DNA from 3 places in the Sphingobium sp. RSMS genome. Region 3 is predicted to be linked to each of the others. Evidence: predicted binding sites of a transcription regulator. Region 3 holds the regulator's gene; each other region holds the start of a gene.
What was found. The regulator LexA, encoded in region 3, represses DNA repair genes until DNA is damaged. The targets are predictions, from matches to a motif close to GTTCCNCNCTTGTTCT.

Region 1 (6,664 bases), 580 kb from region 3:
GCCATAGATGCGGCGGTTGGCGGCGTGCAGGATGACGCAGGACTTCCTCGCCCGCGTGATCGCGACATAGGCGAGACGGCGTTCCTCCTCCAGGCTGTTGAGGCCGCCTTCGTCGAGCGCGCGCTGGGAGGGGAAGATGCCTTCTTCCCACCCCGCGAGGAAGACCGTGTCGAACTCCAGCCCCTTGGCGGCGTGGATGGTCATGATCGTGACCTTGCGCTCGTCCTGTTGCGCCTCATTGTCCATGACGAGGCTTACATGCTCCAGGAATGCGCCCAGCGTCTCATATTCCTCCATGGCGCGGGTCAGTTCGTTGAGGTTCTCCAGCCTTCCTGCGCTTTCGGCGGTGCGTTCGGCCTGGAGCATGGCGGTGTAGCCGCTTTCGTCCAATATCTGTCGGGCCAGTTCGGCATGGGGAAGTTGCACCGCGCGGTCCCGCCAGCGGGCGAGATCGCCGATGAAGGCGCCGAGGCTGCGGCGGGCCTGCGGCGTCATTTCGTCCGTGTCGAGGATTCGCGCGGCGGCGACGGCAAGCGGAACGCCCTCCGCCCGGGCAAGCCGATGCAGCTTTTCCACGGCCTTGTCGCCCAGGCCGCGCTTGGGGACATTGACGATCCGTTCGAACGCCAGGTCATCGGCGGGCTGATTGACCAGGCGAAGATAGGCGAGCGCATCCCGGATCTCGGCGCGTTCATAGAAGCGGAAGCCGCCCACGATGCGATAGGGCAGGCCGATCTGGATGAAGCGGTCTTCGAACTCGCGCGTCTGGTGCTGGGCCCGGACGAGGATGGCGACCCCCTCCAGCGATTGGCCGCTGCGTTCGATCGATTCGATCTCGTCGCCCACGCGCCGCGCTTCCTCCGGCCCGTCCCAGACGCCGATGATGCGGACCTTCTCGCCCACGTCGATGTCGGTCCAGAGCGTCTTGCCCAGACGATTGCCATTTTCCGCGATCACTCCTGACGCAGCGCCCAATATATGGGGGGTCGAGCGATAATTCTGTTCCAGCCGCACGATCTTCGCGCCCGGAAAATCCTTTTCGAACCGCAGGATATTGGCGACTTCCGCCCCCCGCCATGAATAGATCGACTGGTCGTCGTCTCCCACGCAGCAGATATTCTTGCGCTGCTGGGCGAGCAGGCGCAGCCACAGATACTGGCTGCTGTTGGTGTCCTGATATTCGTCCACCATGATATAGCGGAAGCGCTGCTGATAGCTTTCCAGCACGTCCCGATGGCGTTTCAGGATCGTCAGAACATGCAGCAGCAAGTCCCCGAAATCGCAGGCATTCACATCCCGAAGACGCGCCTGATAGGCGGCGTAGAGCTTCTGCCCCTTTCCGTTGGCATAGCCCTCGCTCTCGCCGGCGCCGATTTCCTCCGGCGTCAGCCCCTTGTTCTTCCACTGGTCGATGAGGCCGGCGAGCTGGCGTGCGGGCCAGCGCTTCTCGTCGATTCCCTCCGCCTGGATGAGCTGCTTCATCAGGCGAAGCTGATCGTCCGTGTCGAGGATCGTGAAATTGGATTGCAGCCCCACCAGTTCGGCATGGCGGCGCAGCATCTTCGCGGCGATGGCGTGGAAGGTGCCCAGCCAGGGCATGCCTTCGACGGCGGGGCCGATCATCCGGCCGACGCGCTCCCGCATTTCGCGCGCCGCCTTGTTGGTGAAGGTGACTGCAAGGATTTCCGAAGGATAGGCCCGACGGGTGGCGATCAGATGGGCGAGGCGAGCGGTGAGCGCCGCCGTCTTGCCCGTGCCGGCGCCTGCAAGCACCAGCACCGGCCCCTCGGTCGTGAGCACGGCCTCCCGCTGGGGTTCGTTCAGCCCCTGGAGATAGGCGGGATCGTCGGGGGAGGGAGCGGGCAGAGTCATGCGCTATCAACTAGGATGCCGGGCGGGAAGCGGCAAGGGCGGGCGGCCCTTGCACCGTCGCTCCTTCTATGAGAACAAAAGGCGAATCATGCAAGGAGTAAAGGCCATGTTCTCGGGGCGGTGCCAATGCGGGGCGATCCATTACGAAGCGCAGGGCGAGCCGGCCTATAGCGCGCTGTGCCATTGTTCGGATTGCCGGAAAAGCGCGGGCGCGCCGATGGTGGGCTGGGCCCTGTTCCCTGTATAACAGGTGACGGTGACGGGTCGGCCGGTGGCATACCGGTCCTCCGACAATGTGACGCGGGAATTTTGCGGAACCTGCGGTACGGGCCTTTTCTACCGCAATGCCGCCGTTTTCCCCGGCATGATCGACATCCAGACCGGAACGCTGGACGACCAGTCGAACCTGCCGCCAGCCATCCATGTCCAATTTGCCGAGGCCGCGCCATGGATGGAGGGCGCGCATCAACTGCCCAAGTTCCAGCGCTACCCCGAGGCCTGAGGCCCACAGGCAGGATCGTCTGGCGGCGCATCCGCAACGGCTCGTCGCCCGGGCCGGAACGCAGGCATCGCGCATCCGGTTCTTTGTTCAGCCCAAACGGCAGAACGGGGCGAGAACAAAGGAAAGGATGATCCCGATGAAATCGATCCTGTTGGCAGGTGCGGCCATATTGGCCTTCGGCACCGGCGTTACCGGCATTGCGATCGCGCAGGACATGCCGGCTTCGGCGCAGCCGCCCGTCGCCGATACGCCGCCTCCGCCCGAGCAGGGCGCGACGCCCGCGACGCCGGCGACCCCCGCCGAACCGGGAGCAACGCCAGCCAGCCCGGCCACTCCGGCGATGCCCGCGACACCGCCCCCAGCCGCCGATCCCAATGCGGGGCAGCCGACCGGAGCCGTGCCGCCGGACACGGGCATGCAACCGGCTCCTGCCGGCGTTCCGCGTGATCCCTCCGCTCCTGTCGGAACCTCAGCCAATCCCGCGACCGTGGGTGGCAATATGACGCCGCCGCCGACCGAGCAGAAGGATTATCCGCTGTGCAGCAGGACCGTGCAGGATAGCTGCATCAACCGGAGCGAAGCGCCCAAATCCATGCGCAAGCGGCGTTGATGCTTGCCAGGCCGGGCATGGCGGCGATCATGGCCGCCAGCCCGGTCCAGCCACGCCCCCGGTCAGGCTGTGCCGGTCGAGCACCGTCAGCAAGGTCGCCGGGGCTGCTCCCGATATGCCGGGTCGCAGGCTGGGTGCAATGCGCAGCCGTGGCGATGGCCCATGGTCATGTCCGTCGCGCCATCACTTCACCCAATCCGCCTGGACTATTCGGCGCGCTCCGTTGCGCGCAGCAGCGTCAGTCGGGCCTTGCCCACGTCACGGGTCGTCTCCACGGTAAAGCCCTTTACCGCCACATCCTCGCGCCGGTCGGTTTCGATGCTGATCCAGCTTGCGGGGCCGGTCCAGCCCAGGCGGCTCAGCTTGTCCAGCGCCACCATGCCAGCGCCGCTCTGATAGGGCGGATCCATGAAGATGAGGTCGAGCGGCTCGCTTGCCGGACCCAGCGACAGGACGCTGCTCTGGCGAATGTCGGGGCGGATGCCCAGCCTGTCGCCATTGGCCCGGATCGCGTCCAGCGCCGCGCGGTCCTGTTCCACGAAGATGCAGCTTGCCGCGCCGCGCGAGAGCGCTTCGAACCCCAGAGCGCCCGATCCCGCGAAGAAATCGCCAACGCTCAGCCCCTCGAAGGAGCCGATCCGGCTCAACAGCATGGAAAACAGGGTTTCCCGGGTGCGGTCCGCCGTAGGGCGTGTTGTGTCGCCCTTGGGGGCGGTAAGGGGGCGACCCCGCCATTGGCCTGCAATTATTCTCATGGGCTGGCTCGTTCCAGAAAAGAAGGGCCCCTCGACAGGCTCAGGGCGAACGGAGGGGGTCAGGGTTTCCCAAGGCTCTTGCGGAAGACGACCAGATCGTGCTGCCGCACTTCCTCGACCGCGCCGGATGCCAGCTCGCCCAGATGGAAGGGGCCATAGCTGGTGCGGATCAGCCGGTTCACCTGAAGCCCCAGATGTTCGAGCACGCGGCGGACTTCGCGGTTCTTGCCTTCGGTCAGCGTCATTTCGATCCACTGGTTGCGGCCGGTGCGGCGTTCCAGATTGGCCTCGATCCGGCCATAGCGTATGCCGTCTATCTCCAGCCCGTCGAACAGGTCCTCCAGCTGGTTCTGACTGACTTCACCGAAGGCGCGGGCGCGGTAGGTGCGCGGGACGCCGGTGGAGGGCAGCTCCATCTGCCGCTTGAACTCCCCATCGGTGGTGAGCAGCAGCAGGCCTTCGGTCGTCATGTCGAGCCGGCCGATCGGCATGACGCGCGGCAGGTCGGCGGGCAGCTTGTCATAAATGGTCGGACGGCCGCGGGGGTCGCGTTCGGTCGTCAGGAAACCCGCCGGCTTGTGGAAGAGGAACAGGCGCGCAGGTGCCGGTGCGGCGACCGGATTCCCGTCGACCGCGACGCCGTGCAGCGAAGTGAGGAGGGTGGCGGGGGTGGACACCGCTTCGCCGTCGAGCGTGATCCGTCCCTCCTCGATCATCCGCTCGATCTCCCGCCGGGAGGCGACGCCTGCGCGGGCGAGCAATTTGGCGATGCGCTGCGGTTCGTTCTTGCCGCTGGCGGCGGCGGCAGCGCGGGCAGGATGGGGATTGGCGGGCTTTGCGGGCGCCGTCCTGGTCTTCTTCACGGGCGGGCGGGCCGGGCGTGATGCCGGCGCCGGTTTGGCGCCCGTCGGACGCCTGGGACCACCGGAGCCCGGCCGACGGGGCGGCCCAGATTTTTTCGGCGGTTCCACGGAAGAGTTCCTTTTCAAAACAGGGTGGCCTTCCCATATCCGGAAGGCCGGGAAATTGACGAATGGTGCTGTCCTTGCGCCCATGCGCCGGGACGACGGGAAACCCCTTCGGGGCCTTGCACGTTGGTCGGGTGAATGGCGCAAATGGGGCGGATCGGCAAATGTTTTTCGGGCTGGTAAAAGGGGAAGCCGAAGCGCGGGGGCGGCGCAAGGCCATACGCAGCGTGCTGGTGGTCGAGGACGAACCGCTGGTCGCCTTCGACAATGAGCATGTGCTGGAAATGGCCGGCTATCGCGTGGCCGCTACCGTCGACGAATATGCCCATGCAGTCACCATCATGCAGGAGGAAAGCGTCGATCTGGTGATCGCGGACGTGACCCTGCATGGGGAGAAGACCGGCATCGATCTTGCGCGCTTTGCCGCGGGCAGAGGCGTGGCGGTATTGTTCGTGACGGGGGCCTGCCCTGTCGACGCGCGGGAAATGGCCCTGGGATGCCTGGCCAAGCCCTATGCGCCGCGCGATCTGCTGGCGGCGATCGATGTCGTGGATGCCCTGCTTCGGGGAAAGGCATTGCCCCGTTTTCCCGACGGTCTTCACCTGTTCGAGGACGCCGCCTGATCCGGGCCCGATATAAGATTGCCGGACGGCTTGCCTCCACCGCATTTGCCCATATGGTGGCCCGAATAATCATTCCCGGGGGCGCACCAATTTATGACCGACATCGCGAAGGGCTCGGCCAACTGGCTGGATGCGGTGAAGCCCTATGTGCAGAAGGCGCCTTTGGGGGCATTTTTTCTCGGCATATCGTCGGGCTTTCCCTATGCGATGATCGGTGCGACGCTGACCACCCGGCTGGCGCAGGACGGCATCGACAAGAAGGCCGTGACAGCCTTCACCCTTGCCTTCCTGGTCTATAATCTCAAATGGCTGTGGGCCTGGGTCGTCGACGGCGTTCGGTTGCCGGTCATCGGCCGGCTGGGGCAGCGGGTGAGCTGGCTGCTGGTCGCGGGGTTGTTCGTGATGGCGGCGGTCGCCAATCTGGCGCTGGTCGATCCCACCACCGGCCTTTTGCAGACGGCCTATGCGGCGATCCTGGTCGGCGTCGCCGGCGCCACTTTCGACATCGTGATCGACGCCTACCGGATCGAGACATTGCGGCCCGAGCAATTGGGCGTCGGGTCGGGCATGTCGCAATATGGCTGGCGCATCGGATCGGTCGCGGCGGGTGCGCTGGCGCTGGTGCTGGCGGCCCGGATCGGCTGGCATGGCGCCTATCTGGCTTGCGCCATATTCGCGCTTCCCGCGATGCTGACCGGGCTGGTGCTGGGCGAGCCGGAGCGGCACCGCGAACCCACGGCGCGGCGGGGTCTGGGCGAAGTCTGGGAGTCGATCGCGGGGCCGCTGGTGGAATTCTTCCGCCGGCGCGGCGCCTGGCTGGTGCTGCTGTTCATCCTGCTGCACAAGATCGGGGATACGCTGGCCAACCTGACCTTCCGCCTGCTGTTCGACGATATGGGCTACACCAATGATGAAATCGCCATCTACGACGTCGGGATCGGCTTCTGGGCCTATCTGATCGGAATTTTCGTCGGCGGCGTGCTGTATGCGCGCATGGGGATGAAGCGCTCGGTGCTGGTCAGCCTCTTGCTGATGGGCGTCTCCAACTTCAGCTTCGCGCTGCTGGCGGCGCTGGGCAAGAGCAACTGGGGCATGGCCGGCGCGATCGGCTTCGAAAATTTCGCGAGCGGTATCGGCGGGGTGACGGTGGTCGCCTATTTCTCCGCGCTCTGCGACCTGCGCTTCACCGCCGCGCAATATGCGCTGATTTCGGCGGCTGCGAGCATCGTCGGACGGTTCCTGACGGGGACGACGGCGGGCGCGATGATCGAACGGTTCGGCTATGTCGATTTCTACCTGCTGACCACGGCGCTGGCGGTGCCGGGCATCGTCCT
Region 2 (6,664 bases), 1.5 Mb from region 3:
GCATGGGCATCTGCCCGGCAGTGATCTTCGTCACCGCTTTCGAAGGTTTCGCGGTGGAGGCCTTCGACCTTGCCGCCGTGGACTATCTGCTGAAGCCGGTGGCCCATGAACGCCTGTCCCGCGCCATCGACCGCGTCGAACAGGCGCTGGGCAACCGCACCGTCCCCTCCCCCGCCACCAGCACGCAGGACGAACCCGAATGGGCGGAGGAATTCTGGGTGCCGCACCGTTCCGAACTGATCCGCATCGGCGCGGTCCAGATCGACCGGATCGAGGCGGAACGCGACTATATGCGGCTGCATGTGGGGGCCAACAGCTATCTGCTGCACCAGACGATCAGTTCGCTGGAAAACCGGCTGGACCCGCAGCAGTTCGTCCGCCTGCACCGCTCCCACATCGTGCGCCGCGACCATATCTCCCGGCTGCGCCACGACGGCAGCGGCGTCTGGTCAGCCTGCCTCGCGGACGGCACGGAAATCCGCATCGGCCGCACCTATCTCACCAACGCCCGCGCCATGGCAGGCCGCTGACCCCTTCAGTCCTCCCGTCGCAGATGGGAAGGGAAACCGCCAAAGACGATGGAGGGCAACGCCCGCGGGACGCCGCAAGGGCAGCCGCAACGCTCCGCGCCCACAAAAGGAAAGGCCCGGTGAATTCCGGGCCCTTTTCTAAAAACCGATTGAATAACTCAGGCGCCTGCGCTGACTGGCTTTTACTTGCCCAGATCGGCAAAGCGCTCCCCATTCTGAGCCTTGGCGACGGCAAGGTCCACAGCGCCGCGAACATGCGCGGCTGCAACCTGCTGGCACTTCTCGATCGCGGCCGTGGTATCGTTGAGCGGGCAGACCTTTGCCGCGGCACGCCGTATACGGGCATTCAGGACGCGTTGGTCGCTCGTCTTCGACAGGTCCAGATCATGATAGCTGACCTCGACACTCTTTCCGTTGGACTCGAATTCGATGGCGGAAGCCGTGCCAGCGGCGCCCATGGCGGCCATGGCGGCGAGAGCAGCGGTGAACTTGATGGCGATCATGGCAATTGTCTCCTCAACGCTATGCTTTTGTCGGCCTGGCCGCGTGGCGCGCAGTGCAGACCTCAAGCGAAGAGAAGAGAAGGCCTCAACAGATCATCGTCTCTGTCTTCGCCCATTTTGTTTAGGCGCATTGCAAATGCATCGCTTTTCGCTTTCGACCGGCGCCTGTCCCTGTCGGCCAACGGCGCTCCCGTCGACCAAATACAGTCTCACGGGGACGAACGACAATTTTACGACAGAAAAACAACCGTTCCGTAGCGTAAAATTACAATCGTTCAACAATTCGCGCACATAAAAACACCCCCGGCGCAAGGGAAAGGCCGGGGGTGCATCCAGGAAGCTGTCGGGCTCTCCGGGATCTCTTTCAATCATCTTGCGGCGATACGGCCCGGGGCCGGTCGATCCATAGCCAGATCGTCGCCATGTCGAACCGCATCATAGCGCGGGTGCGCAACGACCGTTTTCCCCATTCGATGATCCGCCCATCCATCACGCCCGGCAACATCAGCCGTGGACGAACGGACGACATTCTTCCACGAACGACATCACCGCCCCTGCGCGGCGAGCTGCGCCCGCAAATTGGCGAGCGTCCGCGCATCGACGACCGGCCGCTCCGGCGCCTCCTTCCCTTCGCGCAGCTTGCTGCGGTCCTTCTCCGGCGGCTCCACGACGCGCACCCTGACCGGCGCATGGCCCGTCGCCCTGATCCCCAGCTGCTCCGCCGCCCCGCGCGACAGGTCGATGATCCGCCCCCGCCCGGCGAAGGGCCCGCGATCGTTGATCCGCACCAGGATCGTCCGCCCCGTCTCCAGCGCCGTCACCTCGACATAGCTCGGCAGGGGCAGCGTCGCGTGCGCCGCCGTCACCGCCTTCGGCCGAAAGCGCTCGCCATTGGCCGTCCGGTTCCCGCTCTCCCCGCCATACCAGCTCGCATAGCCCAGATAATCATAGCCCGGATCGGCGGCAGGCACATAGGTCACGCCCCTGACGCTATAGGGCTTTCCCACCCGCACCGGCACGTCGCTCACGGGCCGATAGCGCACCCCCCCGCCACAGGCCGCCAGCGCCATCGCGACGCCCAGCGCGCCGAACCGCATCCGAACAAAAGTCCCGCTCATCCCCGCCCTTTACCCCAGCCCGGCGCGGGGGCAAAGCCGCCGCCTTTTCCTTTCGCCGCACAGTCCCTATCTTGCGCCCGACCGGCCCTTGCCTCCCAAGAACAAATCTGGAACAACACGCCCCCATGAGTCTCACGCAAATTTCTCAGCAGAGGTCTGCCGAATGCTGACCACCATAAGCGTCCGCGGCGCACGCGAGCATAATCTCAAGGGCGTCGACGTCGACCTTCCGCGCGACAGCCTGATCGTCATCACCGGCCTTTCCGGCTCGGGCAAGTCCTCCCTCGCCTTCGACACTATCTATGCCGAGGGTCAGCGCCGCTATGTCGAATCCCTCTCCGCCTATGCGCGCCAGTTCCTGGAGATGATGCAGAAGCCGGACGTCGAACATATAGACGGCCTCTCCCCCGCCATCTCCATCGAGCAGAAGACGACCAGCCGCAACCCGCGCTCCACGGTCGCCACCGTGACGGAGATCTACGACTATATGCGCCTCCTCTGGGCGCGCGTCGGCATCCCCTATTCGCCCGCCACGGGCCTCCCCATCAGCGCCCAGACGGTCAGCCAGATGGTCGACCGCGTGATGCAGCTGCCCGAAGGGACGCGCTTCTACCTCCTCGCCCCCGTGGTCCGCGGCCGCAAGGGCGAATATCGCAAGGAACTGGCGGAGTGGCAGAAGGCCGGCTTCACCCGCGTCCGCATCGACGGCGAACTCTACGCGATAGAGGACGCCCCCGCCCTCGACAAGAAATACAAGCATGACATCGAAGTGGTGGTCGACCGCCTCGCCGTCAGCGACGACATGGCCACCCGCCTCGCCGACAGCTTCGAACAAGCCCTGAAACTCGCCGACGGCCTCGCCTATGTCGACCTCGCGGACGGCGCCGTCCCCGGCCGCGAGGTCGAAGCGGAATCCACCGGCAACCTCAAGGGCGCAGGCATCCCCGCCAACCGCATCGTCTTCAGCGAGAAGTTCGCCTGCCCCGTCAGCGGCTTCACCATAGCGGAGATCGAACCGCGCCTCTTCTCCTTCAACGCCCCGCAGGGCGCCTGCCCCGCCTGCGACGGCCTGGGCGAACGGCAGGAGTTCGACCCCGAACTCGTCGTCCCCAACGAAGCCCTCAGCCTCAAGAAGGGCGCGGTCGTCCCCTGGGCCAAGTCCAACCCGCCCAGCCCCTATTATATGCAGGTCCTCGGCTCCCTCGCGAAGGAGTTCGGCTTCTCCCTCGACACCCCCTGGGCCGACCTGCCGGGGGAGGTGAAGCTCATCATCCTCCACGGCACCGCCGGCCGGCCCGTCACCCTGCGCTTCGTCGACGGCAAGAAAAGCTATGAGGTGAAAAAGCCCTTCGAAGGCGTCATCGGCAATCTCAACCGCCGCCTCCTCCAGACCGAATCCGCCTGGATGCGGGAGGAACTCAGCAAATACCAGACCGCCATGCCGTGCGAGACCTGCCACGGCGCCCGCCTCAAGCCGGAGGCGCTGGCGGTGAAGATCGCGGGGGAAGACATCTCCATGTCCACCCGCCGCTCGGTGGTGGACGCGCTCGGTTTCTTCTCCACCCTCCCCAGCCGCCTCAACGATCAGCAGAACCAGATCGCCCGCGCCATCCTCAAGGAAATCGTGGAGCGCCTCGGCTTCCTCAACAATGTCGGCCTCGACTATCTGAACCTGGACCGCACCAGCGGCACCCTGTCCGGCGGCGAGTCCCAGCGCATCCGCCTCGCCTCGCAGATCGGCAGCGGCCTGTCGGGCGTCCTCTACGTCCTCGACGAACCCTCCATCGGCCTGCACCAGCGCGACAATGACCGCCTGCTCATCACGCTCAAGCGCCTGCGCGACCTCGGCAACACCGTCATCGTCGTGGAACATGACGAAGACGCGATCCGCACCGCCGACTATATCGTCGACATGGGGCCGGGCGCGGGCGTCCACGGCGGCACCATCGTCGCGCAGGGCACCCTGAACGAACTGCTCGCGCACAAGGACAGCCTGACCGCCGACTATCTGAACGGCACCCGCCGCATCGAAGTCCCGCCCCGCCGCCGCAAGGGATCGGGCAAGAAACTCACCGTCCACAACGCCCGCGCCAACAACCTGCAAAATGTCACCGCCAGCATCCCGCTCGGCACCTTCACCTGCATCACCGGCGTATCGGGCTCGGGCAAGTCCAGCTTCACCATCGACACCCTCTATGCGGCGTCCGCCCGCACCCTCAACGGCGCGCGCATCGTCGCCGGCCCGCATGACAAGGTGACGGGCCTCGAACATTGCGACAAGGTGATCGACATCGACCAGTCGCCCATCGGCCGCACCCCCCGCTCCAACCCGGCGACCTACACCGGCGCCTTCACCAACATCCGCGACTGGTTCGCCGGCCTCCCCGAAGCGCAGGCGCGCGGCTACAAGCCCGGCCGCTTCAGCTTCAACGTCAAGGGCGGCCGCTGCGAAGCCTGCCAGGGCGACGGCGTGCTCAAGATAGAGATGCACTTCCTCCCCGACGTCTACGTCACCTGCGACGTCTGCCACGGCGCCCGCTACAATCGCGAGACGCTGGAGGTGAAGTTCAAGGGCAAGTCCATCGCCGACGTCCTCGACATGACGGTCGAGGACGCGGTGGAATTCTTCAAGGCCGTCCCCCCGATCCGCGACAAGATGGCGATGCTGGCCGAAGTGGGCCTGGGCTATGTCAAGGTCGGCCAGCAGGCGACCACCCTGTCCGGCGGCGAAGCCCAGCGCGTCAAACTCGCCAAGGAACTCAGCCGCCGCGCCACCGGCAACACGCTCTATATCTTGGACGAACCCACCACCGGCCTCCATTTCGAGGACGTCCGCAAGCTACTGGAAGTCCTCCACGCCCTCGTCGAACAGGGCAACAGCGTGGTCGTGATCGAACACAATTTGGATGTCATCAAGACCGCTGATTGGATCATCGACATGGGACCAGAGGGGGGCGTCAAAGGCGGCGAAGTGGTCGCCGAAGGCACGCCCGAAAAGGTCGCAAAGAACGCCCGGAGCTTCACCGGACGCTATCTCGCGCCGTTGTTGGGGATGGAGGCTGTGGCGGCGGAGTGATTGACTTGAACGATCTTAACTGGAAATTTTAATATTTTTCAGCAAGATGGTGTGCAGGTATAATTGGGGGGTTAAATGGAACTGGCTACTAAACTGGTCGAACTCGAAAAACGAACAGCCCAACATCGCGAGCTATTGCTAACCGAGGAAGCAGCCAAAACGGCGCTAGTGATGCCGTTTATCCAATCATTGGGATATGATGTCTTCAATCCGGCAGAAGTCATACCCGAGTTCACGGCAGACGTAGGGATAAAGAAAGGTGAGAAAGTTGATTACGCAATCTGCATTGACGGTCAGCTAAAAATTTTGATGGAATGCAAACCTTCCTCTGTTGACCTCGATCTCAAACATGCTTCTCAACTATTTCGCTATTTCTCAACAACAGACGCTCGCGTCGCGGTCCTAACGAATGGCGTTCAATATCAGTTTTATTCTGATATAGAACAACCCAATAAAATGGACGAAAAACCATTTTACATCTTTTCCATGGATGGGATAAAGCGGACCGATCCGCCTATCTTAGAGAAATTTACACGTCAGCATTTTGATATCGACTCAATTGTCGCAGCCGCTGGTCGATTGAAGCTTGAATCACAAATGCGCATTGAATTGGAAAAGGAATTTGCCGACCCTTCGGATGACTTCATCAAAATGATGGCTGCAAGGGTGCAAGGAGGGCGTGTAACAGCATCCCTCAAAGAGCAATACCATGCTGTTCTTACGGCATCTATCGCCTCGATCATCAGAGACCGGGTCAACGATCGTTTAACATCGGCACTGAATGTTGCCAATCCGGCTTCCGAAATCATTGAGGAGGGTGGGTCTGATGACATGTCCGATGCGGCAGGCATCATCACGACGGATGATGAGATTAACGGGTTTCGTATCGTACAAGCCATAGCTGCACGACATGTAGATCCTAGTCGCGTGGTCATCCGGGATTCAAAATCATATTGCGCCATATTGCTAGATGACAACAATAGGAAATCTCTAGCCCGGCTCCACTTCAATAGCCCAACGACACGATATGTTGGCACGTTCGTTGACAAAGTAGAGACGCGGCATGCCGTTTCGTCCCTCACCGACATATACAAACTTGAGGAGTTAATCGTAGCGCGTATCACGGCTTTAGAAAGCGGGCCTGACAGCTAATCATACCATGCCTCAATATCGCTTAGAATTCACCGCCGCGCTGGAAATCTTCGCACAGATTTGTGATGCAATGGCCGCACGAGGCTTCACTCGACCTGTGCTGGTGGGAGGCGCGGCAGTAGAATTTTACAGCATGGGATTTATTACTACGGGCGACTTCGATCTCTGCTCACCGGCGCAGGATGCCCTCGAAGAAGAATTTCAGCGCTACGGGTTCGTCCGCCCCTCAGGACCAGGCCGTGCTACACGCGGGTGGGTTCATCCCGATCTCGGCCTCGGTTTCGA
Region 3 (6,664 bases):
GCTGGAGGAGGAGCGCGAACGGTTGCCGCTATGGGTTCCGGTCGCCCTGGCTGCGGGAATCGCGGCCTGGTTCCTTCTGCCTAATCGGCTGGAATGGCTGGCCTTTTGCTGCGTGACGCTTGCGGTTGCCTGCGCCGCGCTGCTTTTGCCGCCCGGTGGCCGGGTGCGTCAGGCGATCGTCGTCGGTGGCATTCTTGCCTGTGCGGGGTGCCTGCTGGTCTGGGGGAAAGCGACGATCGTCGGATCGCCGCCCCTCGACCGCCCGGCCTTCATCTCGCTGAAGGGGGAGGTCCGGTCGGTCGAAAGGCTGCCCGCGCAGCACATGAGTCGCGTGCTGGTCCGGCCTGTCGGCGTGCCTGCCCTGCCGCCCCTGGTGCGCGTCAATCTTGACGATGCGTCGATGCCGCCGGGGGTCGGGGAGGGAGCCATCATAGCCTTCCGCACAAGGCTGATGCCGCCTGCGCCGCCCAGCCTGCCGGGCGGCTATGATTTTGCGCGCCGCGCCTATTTCGAGGGCGTCGGCGCGACCGGGCGTGTGCTGCCGCCGGTTACGGTCCTGCGGCCGGCCACGGCCGGCCCCCGGTTGAGGGCGCGTCTGTTCGAGCATATCCTGGAGCGCGTTCCGGGACAGGGCGCCGGCATCGCCGCTGCCCTGGCCACCGGCGATCAGGGCGCGATCGCGCAGGCAGATGCGGAGGCGATGCGGCGGAGCGGCCTTGCGCATCTGCTGTCGATCAGCGGTCTGCATGTCACGGCCCTGATCGCTGCGGTGATCTTCCTGTTGATGCGGATGATGGCGCTCAGCCGCCGGGCGGCTCTCGACTGGCCGCTGATGCTGCTGGCCGCGGGCGGCGGCGCTCTGGCGGGCATCGGCTATACGCTTCTGACTGGCGCAGAGGTGCCGACCGTGCGATCCTGCGTCGCTGCCCTGCTTGTGCTGGGCGGACTGGCGATGGGGCGGGACGCGATCACGCTCAGGCTCGTGGCGGCGGGGGCGCTGGTGGTGCTGATCCTCTGGCCAGAAGCATTGGTGGGGCCGAGCTTCCAGATGAGCTTCGCGGCCGTGATAGCCCTGGTGTCGCTGGGCGAGCATCCGGCCTTCCGCGCCTTTCTCGCGCCGCGTGACGAAGGGGTATGGCGCCGGATCGGGCGCAATCTTGCGGGCATGCTGGCGACCGGCCTGGTCGTGGAGCTGGTGCTGGCGCCGATCGCGCTGTTCCATTTTCACAAGGCGGGCATGTTGGGATCGATCGCCAATCTGGTGGCCATACCGCTTACGACGCTGGTGGTCATGCCGCTGGAGGCGACGGCCTTGCTGCTGGACCTCGGCGGGTGGGGTGCGCCCTTCTGGTGGCTTGCCGCGCGATCGATCGACCTGCTGTTGCTGATTGCCCATGGCGTGGCGTCCAGCCCTTGGGCGGTGGTTCTGGCGCCCGCCCAGTCGGGCGTGGTGTTCGGCCTGATGCTGCTGGGCATGCTGTGGTGCCTGCTATGGCGAAGCCGGTGGCGCTGGGCGGGTCTGATGCCCGTGACCACGGGCGTCATGATGGTGCTGACCAGCCCGATGCCCGCCATATTGATAAGCGGGGACGGCCGGCATGTCGCGGTGCGCACTGCCGATGGCGGCATGGCGATGCTGCGGGCGCGAGCCGGCGGCTATGCGCGCGACGTCATGGCTGAAAGCGCGGGTTATGACGGTACCTTGCAGGCATTGACGGCGCTGCCCCAGGCCCGCTGTTCTCCCGATCTATGCGCCGTTCGCCTGAAAGGAGGGGGCCGGAACTGGAACCTGTTGCTGACGCGACGCAGCGTGAGGATCGATAATGCGATACTGGCGCGGGATTGCGCCTATTCAGACATCGTCGTCAGCGACCGCCGCCTGCCGGGCGCCTGTCGCCCACGCTGGCTGAAGGTGGATCGACGCTTCCTCGCCAGGACGGGTGGCCTGACCATCGATCTGGACCATGGCACCATGCGCAGCGCGAAGGCGTGGCATGATGAGCACCCCTGGGTCGCGCGGCCTTCCAGCCGGCCGCGCGAATACAGGAAGCATCAGTTATAGCGGCGCAGCAACCCGGCCAGCTTGCCCTGGATGCGAACCTGCCGAGGGTCGTAGATTTGCGGTTCATAGGCGCTGTTGGCGGGATCGAGCCTGACCTTCGGACCCTCACGCCGGAAATATTTCAGCGTCGCTTCATTTTCGTCGATCAGGGCGACCACGATCTGCCCCTCGCGCGCGACGTCGGTGCGCTGGATAAGCGCGAAATCGCCGTCCAGAATGCCCGCTTCGACCATTGAATCCCCCGCCACTTCCAGCGCATAATGATCCCCGGTGCCCAGCAGCGCGGCGGGAACGGAAAGCATGTTCTGCCCCTCCAGCGCCTCGATCGGCACACCCGCCGCGATCCGGCCGTGCAGCGGAATCTCCAATATGTCGTTGGCGGCGACCGGTGGCCTGCTGGCCGCTGGACCGGGCGTCAGCGGCGGCTTGGCAGGCACGACGACCTTGGGAGCGCGATGCATGGCATCGGGCAGTTTGAGCACTTCCAGTGCGCGGGCGCGATTGGGCAGGCGGCGGATGAAGCCGCGTTCCTCCAACGCATTGATCAGGCGGTGGATGCCGGATTTGGACCGCAGGTCCAGCGCTTCCTTCATCTCCTCGAAAGAGGGGGATACGCCTCCCTCCTCCAGCCGGGTCTGAATGAAGCTCAGCAATTCCTGTTGCTTGGGTGTCAACATCTCGCCTTGCCCTCCTTGGAACGGATGGAGAACGCATAGGAAACGGAACGGGGCAAGTCAAGCGCCTAACCGTTGGGCGCTTTTGCTGGAACGCGGAAGGCCGCAGGCCGTTTAACGCCTGCCTTCCACGAAGAAGGTGAATAGGAGAGAAAGATGGCCAACCAGAACAACCAGGGCGGCGGTCAACGTCGCGACCAGCAGGGCGGCGACCGCTCCAGCCAGGGTGGACGCCAGCAGCAGCAGGAAGACCGGCAGGGCCAGATGGGCGATGAACGCCGTCAGGACAAGTCGCCCGGCAAGCAGCAGCGTTGAAGGAACGGCGGCGGTCCAGCATGGCTGACATCGCCGCCATCCGTCAGGACTGCACTGGAAGGGGTCGCGCGGCGGCCCCTTTCCTTATGCGAGGGGAAGGACCGTGACGGGATCGCCGGCGGCGACCGGAGCAGAGCCGGCGGGGCGCAGGATGAGGCAGTCGGCCATCGCCATGGCCGCAGTGGCGGCGCTGTCCTGCGATGTCACGGAAACGATGCCCGCTTCCGTGCGGAAGGCGCGGAGGTAATCGTCGCGTTCCCCCGTGGCGGGCAGCGGCGCGGCGAGCGTCGCCGGCGCGGTGCGGGGCAGGGGCGATGCCGCGCCCATCATGTTGCGGACCAGCGGCAACAGGAACAGCGTCGCCGTCACGAAGGCCGATACCGGATTGCCCGGCAGGCCCAGGAAGACGGCGGAACCCAATGTCCCCGCCATCAACGGCTTGCCCGGACGCATGCGGATCTTCCAGAAATCGAGCGAACCCCCGGCCTGGACGAAAGCCGGGCGGACGATGTCGTGATCGCCCACCGATGCGCCGCCGGTCGAAACGATGATGTCCGCCTGGCTGGCGCGGGCAAAGGCCTGGACCATGCCGGGGAGATCGTCCGGCACGATCCCCAGATCGATGACATCGCAGGAAAGGCCGGCGAGCAGGGCGGCCAGCATCGGCGCGTTGGATGAGGGAAGCTGGCCGGGCTGCGTCGGCGCACCGGGGGGCACGAGTTCGTTGCCGGTCGAGAGCAGGGCGACCCGCGCCCGGCGCGATACGGGCAGCGTCCCATGCCCGGCCAGCACGGCGAGCGCGATCTGCGCCGCCCCCAATGCGCTGCCGGCCTTCAGCAAAAGGCCGTCCTTGCGGAAGTCGGAACCGGCCGGACGCACATGACGCCCCTTCGTCAGCGCCTCCTCCAGCCCGCGCAGCATGTCCCCCTCGCGCGCGGCATTTTCCTGAATCAGGATGCTGTCGGCGCCCTGCGGCAAGGGCGCGCCGGTGAAGATGCGGCAGGCCTGGCCGGGTTCGAGGGGCGGAGGCGGCGGGCCGCCCGCTGCGCTTTCGGCGGCGACCTGCCATGGCCCGGGCCATTCAGCGGCGCGCACGGCATAGCCGTCCATGGCGGAAAGATCGGCCCAGGGCTGATCACGCAGCGCAACGACATCTTCCTTCAGCCATCGTCCGGCGCAGGCGGGAATGGGCATATGCTCCATCGGCAGCGGCCTTGCCAGCGCCATCAGGCGGCTCTGCGCCTCCGCGACCGGAAGCAGGCTCATGACGCCGGCCCGTCCCCAGCCGTCCAGTCGCCGGACTTGCCGCCGCTCTTGGCCAGCAGGCGCACGTCGCTGATGATCATGCCCTTGTCCAGCGCCTTGGCCATGTCATAGACCGTCAGCAACGCGACCGACGCGGCGGTCAGCGCCTCCATCTCGACGCCGGTCTGACCGGCGGTCTTCGCGGTCGCCGTCACGGTCACGCCGCTGCCGTCGAGATCGAGGTCGATGCTGACCGAACTGAGCGGAATCGGGTGGCAGAGCGGGATGAGGTCGGCGGTCCGCTTGGCCGCCATGATGCCCGCCACGCGGGCCACGGCCAGCACATCGCCCTTCTTCACCAATCCCTGCTCGATCGCTGCTGCTGCATCGGGGCTCATGCTGATGCGGCCGCTCGCGACAGCCTTGCGCGCGGTCGTCGCCTTGGCGGAAACATCGACCATATGGGCCGACCCCTCCTCGTCCAGATGGGTGAGCTTGCTCATCGCCCCGTCAGCAGCCTGCGCGTGGCGGTTTCGACATCCGCCTGCCTCATCAGGGTTTCCCCCACCAGAAAGCAGCGCACGCCATGGTCCGACATGGCGATCAGGTCGTCATGGCTGCCGATGCCGCTTTCCGCAACGAAGGTGCATCCTTCCGGAGCCTGTCCGACCAGTTCGTAGGTGCGGGCGAAATCGACCGTGAAGTCGCGCAAGTCGCGATTATTGACGCCGATCAGGCGCGAGCGGAGCTTCATCGCGCGCTCCAGTTCCTGCGCATCATGCACTTCAACCAGCGCATCCATGCCCAGGCCAAGGGCGGCGTCCTCTATCTCCGCCATCTGATTGTCGTCCAGCGCGGCGACGATGATCAGGATCGCGTCGGCGCCGAGCGACCGGCTTTCCAGCACCTGCCAGGGATCGACCATGAAATCCTTGCGCAGCACCGGCAGGGCGCAGGCCGATCGGGCCGCGACCAGATAATCGTCATGCCCCTGGAAATAGGGTTCGTCGGTCAGCACCGACAGGCAGGCCGCGCCACCCGCCGCATAGGCGCGGGCATGGGCGGGCGGATCGAAATCGGGGCGGATCAGGCCCTTGGACGGGCTGGCCTTCTTGATCTCCGCGATCAGGCCGAATCCGGGGCGGGCGGCACCGTCCAGCGCCTTGCGGAAGCCGCGCGGAGGCGTCTGTTCGGCGGCGCGGGCGTGAAGCGAGGAAATGGGCGTGGCGGCCTTGCGCCGGGCGACTTCCTCCCGCTTTACATCGCAGATTTCGATCAGCTTGTTCGTCATTTATAGGCTATCCAGCAATTGAGCAGCGCGTTGGCAAGGCCGCGGTCGATGGTTTCGGCGGCTTCCTCCACGCCTTCGCGGAAATCGGACACGGCGTCGGCCACGACAAGGGCGGCGGCGGCGTTCAGCAGCACCGCGTCACGATAAGGCCCCCCTTCGCCTTGCAACAGGGCGCGCAGGGCGGCGGCGTTATAGGCGGGGTCGCCCCCCCTGATCGCCTCGACCGGATGGGTGGACAGGCCGAGTTCGGCAGCGGTCAGGCGGCGCGTCGCAACCAGCCTGCTGCCTTTCACCTCCGCCAGAGCATTGCCGCCGGCCAGCGACAGTTCGTCCAGCCCTTCGTCGCCTGAAACGATCATCGCATGATCGACGCCCAGTTCCGCAAGCGCCTCCGCATAGACGGGGACATAGTCCGGACGCGCTATGCCGACCAGTTGACGGCGCACCCCGGCCGGATTGGCGAGCGGCCCCATCAGGTTGAAGATGGTGCGTTCCCCGATCGCCCTGCGGATGGAGCCAAGCCGTTTGAGCGCGGGATGATAGTTCTGCGCAAAAAGGAAACAGATGCCAAGATCGGCCAGCGTCGCTTCGGCTGTCGTGGCGGCGCGGTCCAGGTCCAGGCCGAGCGCTTCCAGCGTATCGGCTGCGCCGGCCTTGGAGGAAGCGGCGCGGTTGCCATGCTTGGCCACGGGCACGCCCGCCGCCGCGACCACCAGCGACACGGCGGTCGAAACGTTGAGGGTATGATGGCCATCGCCGCCCGTGCCGCAGACATCGATCGTGCCCGCCGGCGCCGTGACTGGGATCATGCGGTGGCGCATGGCGCGGGCGGCGGCGGCGATTTCCGTTGCCGTCTCGCCACGCCGGGCCATGGCGACGAGAAAGCCGGCGATCTCCTCTTCCGGCAGGTTGGCGTCGAACAGCAGGTCGAAAGCCTTTGCGGCCTGTTGCGCGTCGAGTGGGGTGGCGGGATCGGGCAGGCGGGTCATCGACGCTGCCTTAATCATGGGAAGGCGCCGGAGTCGAGATGGGGAAGCGCGAAAGTCGTTATGGCAGCGCAATATGGTGCGCTAGGCG

Region 1: the regulator LexA is predicted to act here: its motif matches at 1,944-1,959, upstream of EGM87_RS04370 (ATP-dependent helicase).
Region 2: the regulator LexA is predicted to act here: its motif matches at 2,250-2,265, upstream of uvrA (excinuclease ABC subunit UvrA).

The regions. Positions count from the first base shown of each region.
Region 1 is NZ_CM191257.1:943,259-949,922, forward strand. Features, by position in the region: gene EGM87_RS04370 (ATP-dependent helicase) at 1-1,872, opposite strand, end outside; partial or broken gene EGM87_RS04375 (GFA family protein) at 1,979-2,374, shown strand; gene EGM87_RS04380 (Fe-S oxidoreductase) at 2,511-2,984, shown strand; gene rsmD (16S rRNA (guanine(966)-N(2))-methyltransferase RsmD) at 3,191-3,739, opposite strand; gene EGM87_RS04390 (pseudouridine synthase) at 3,799-4,710, opposite strand; gene EGM87_RS04395 (response regulator) at 4,872-5,330, shown strand; gene EGM87_RS04400 (AmpG family muropeptide MFS transporter) at 5,424-6,664, shown strand, end outside.
Region 2 is NZ_CM191257.1:1,868,831-1,875,494, forward strand. Features, by position in the region: gene EGM87_RS08830 (LytR/AlgR family response regulator transcription factor) at 1-530, shown strand, start outside; gene EGM87_RS08835 (UrcA family protein) at 713-1,033, opposite strand; gene EGM87_RS08840 (septal ring lytic transglycosylase RlpA family protein) at 1,579-2,151, opposite strand; gene uvrA (excinuclease ABC subunit UvrA) at 2,315-5,227, shown strand; gene EGM87_RS08850 (type I restriction endonuclease) at 5,303-6,379, shown strand; gene EGM87_RS08855 (hypothetical protein) at 6,387-6,664, shown strand, end outside.
Region 3 is NZ_CM191257.1:360,761-367,424, forward strand. Features, by position in the region: gene EGM87_RS01685 (ComEC/Rec2 family competence protein) at 1-2,062, shown strand, start outside; gene lexA (transcriptional repressor LexA) at 2,053-2,739, opposite strand; gene EGM87_RS01695 (hypothetical protein) at 2,893-3,051, shown strand; gene EGM87_RS01700 (molybdopterin molybdotransferase MoeA) at 3,136-4,317, opposite strand; gene moaC (cyclic pyranopterin monophosphate synthase MoaC) at 4,314-4,799, opposite strand; gene trpC (indole-3-glycerol phosphate synthase TrpC) at 4,796-5,587, opposite strand; gene trpD (anthranilate phosphoribosyltransferase) at 5,584-6,576, opposite strand.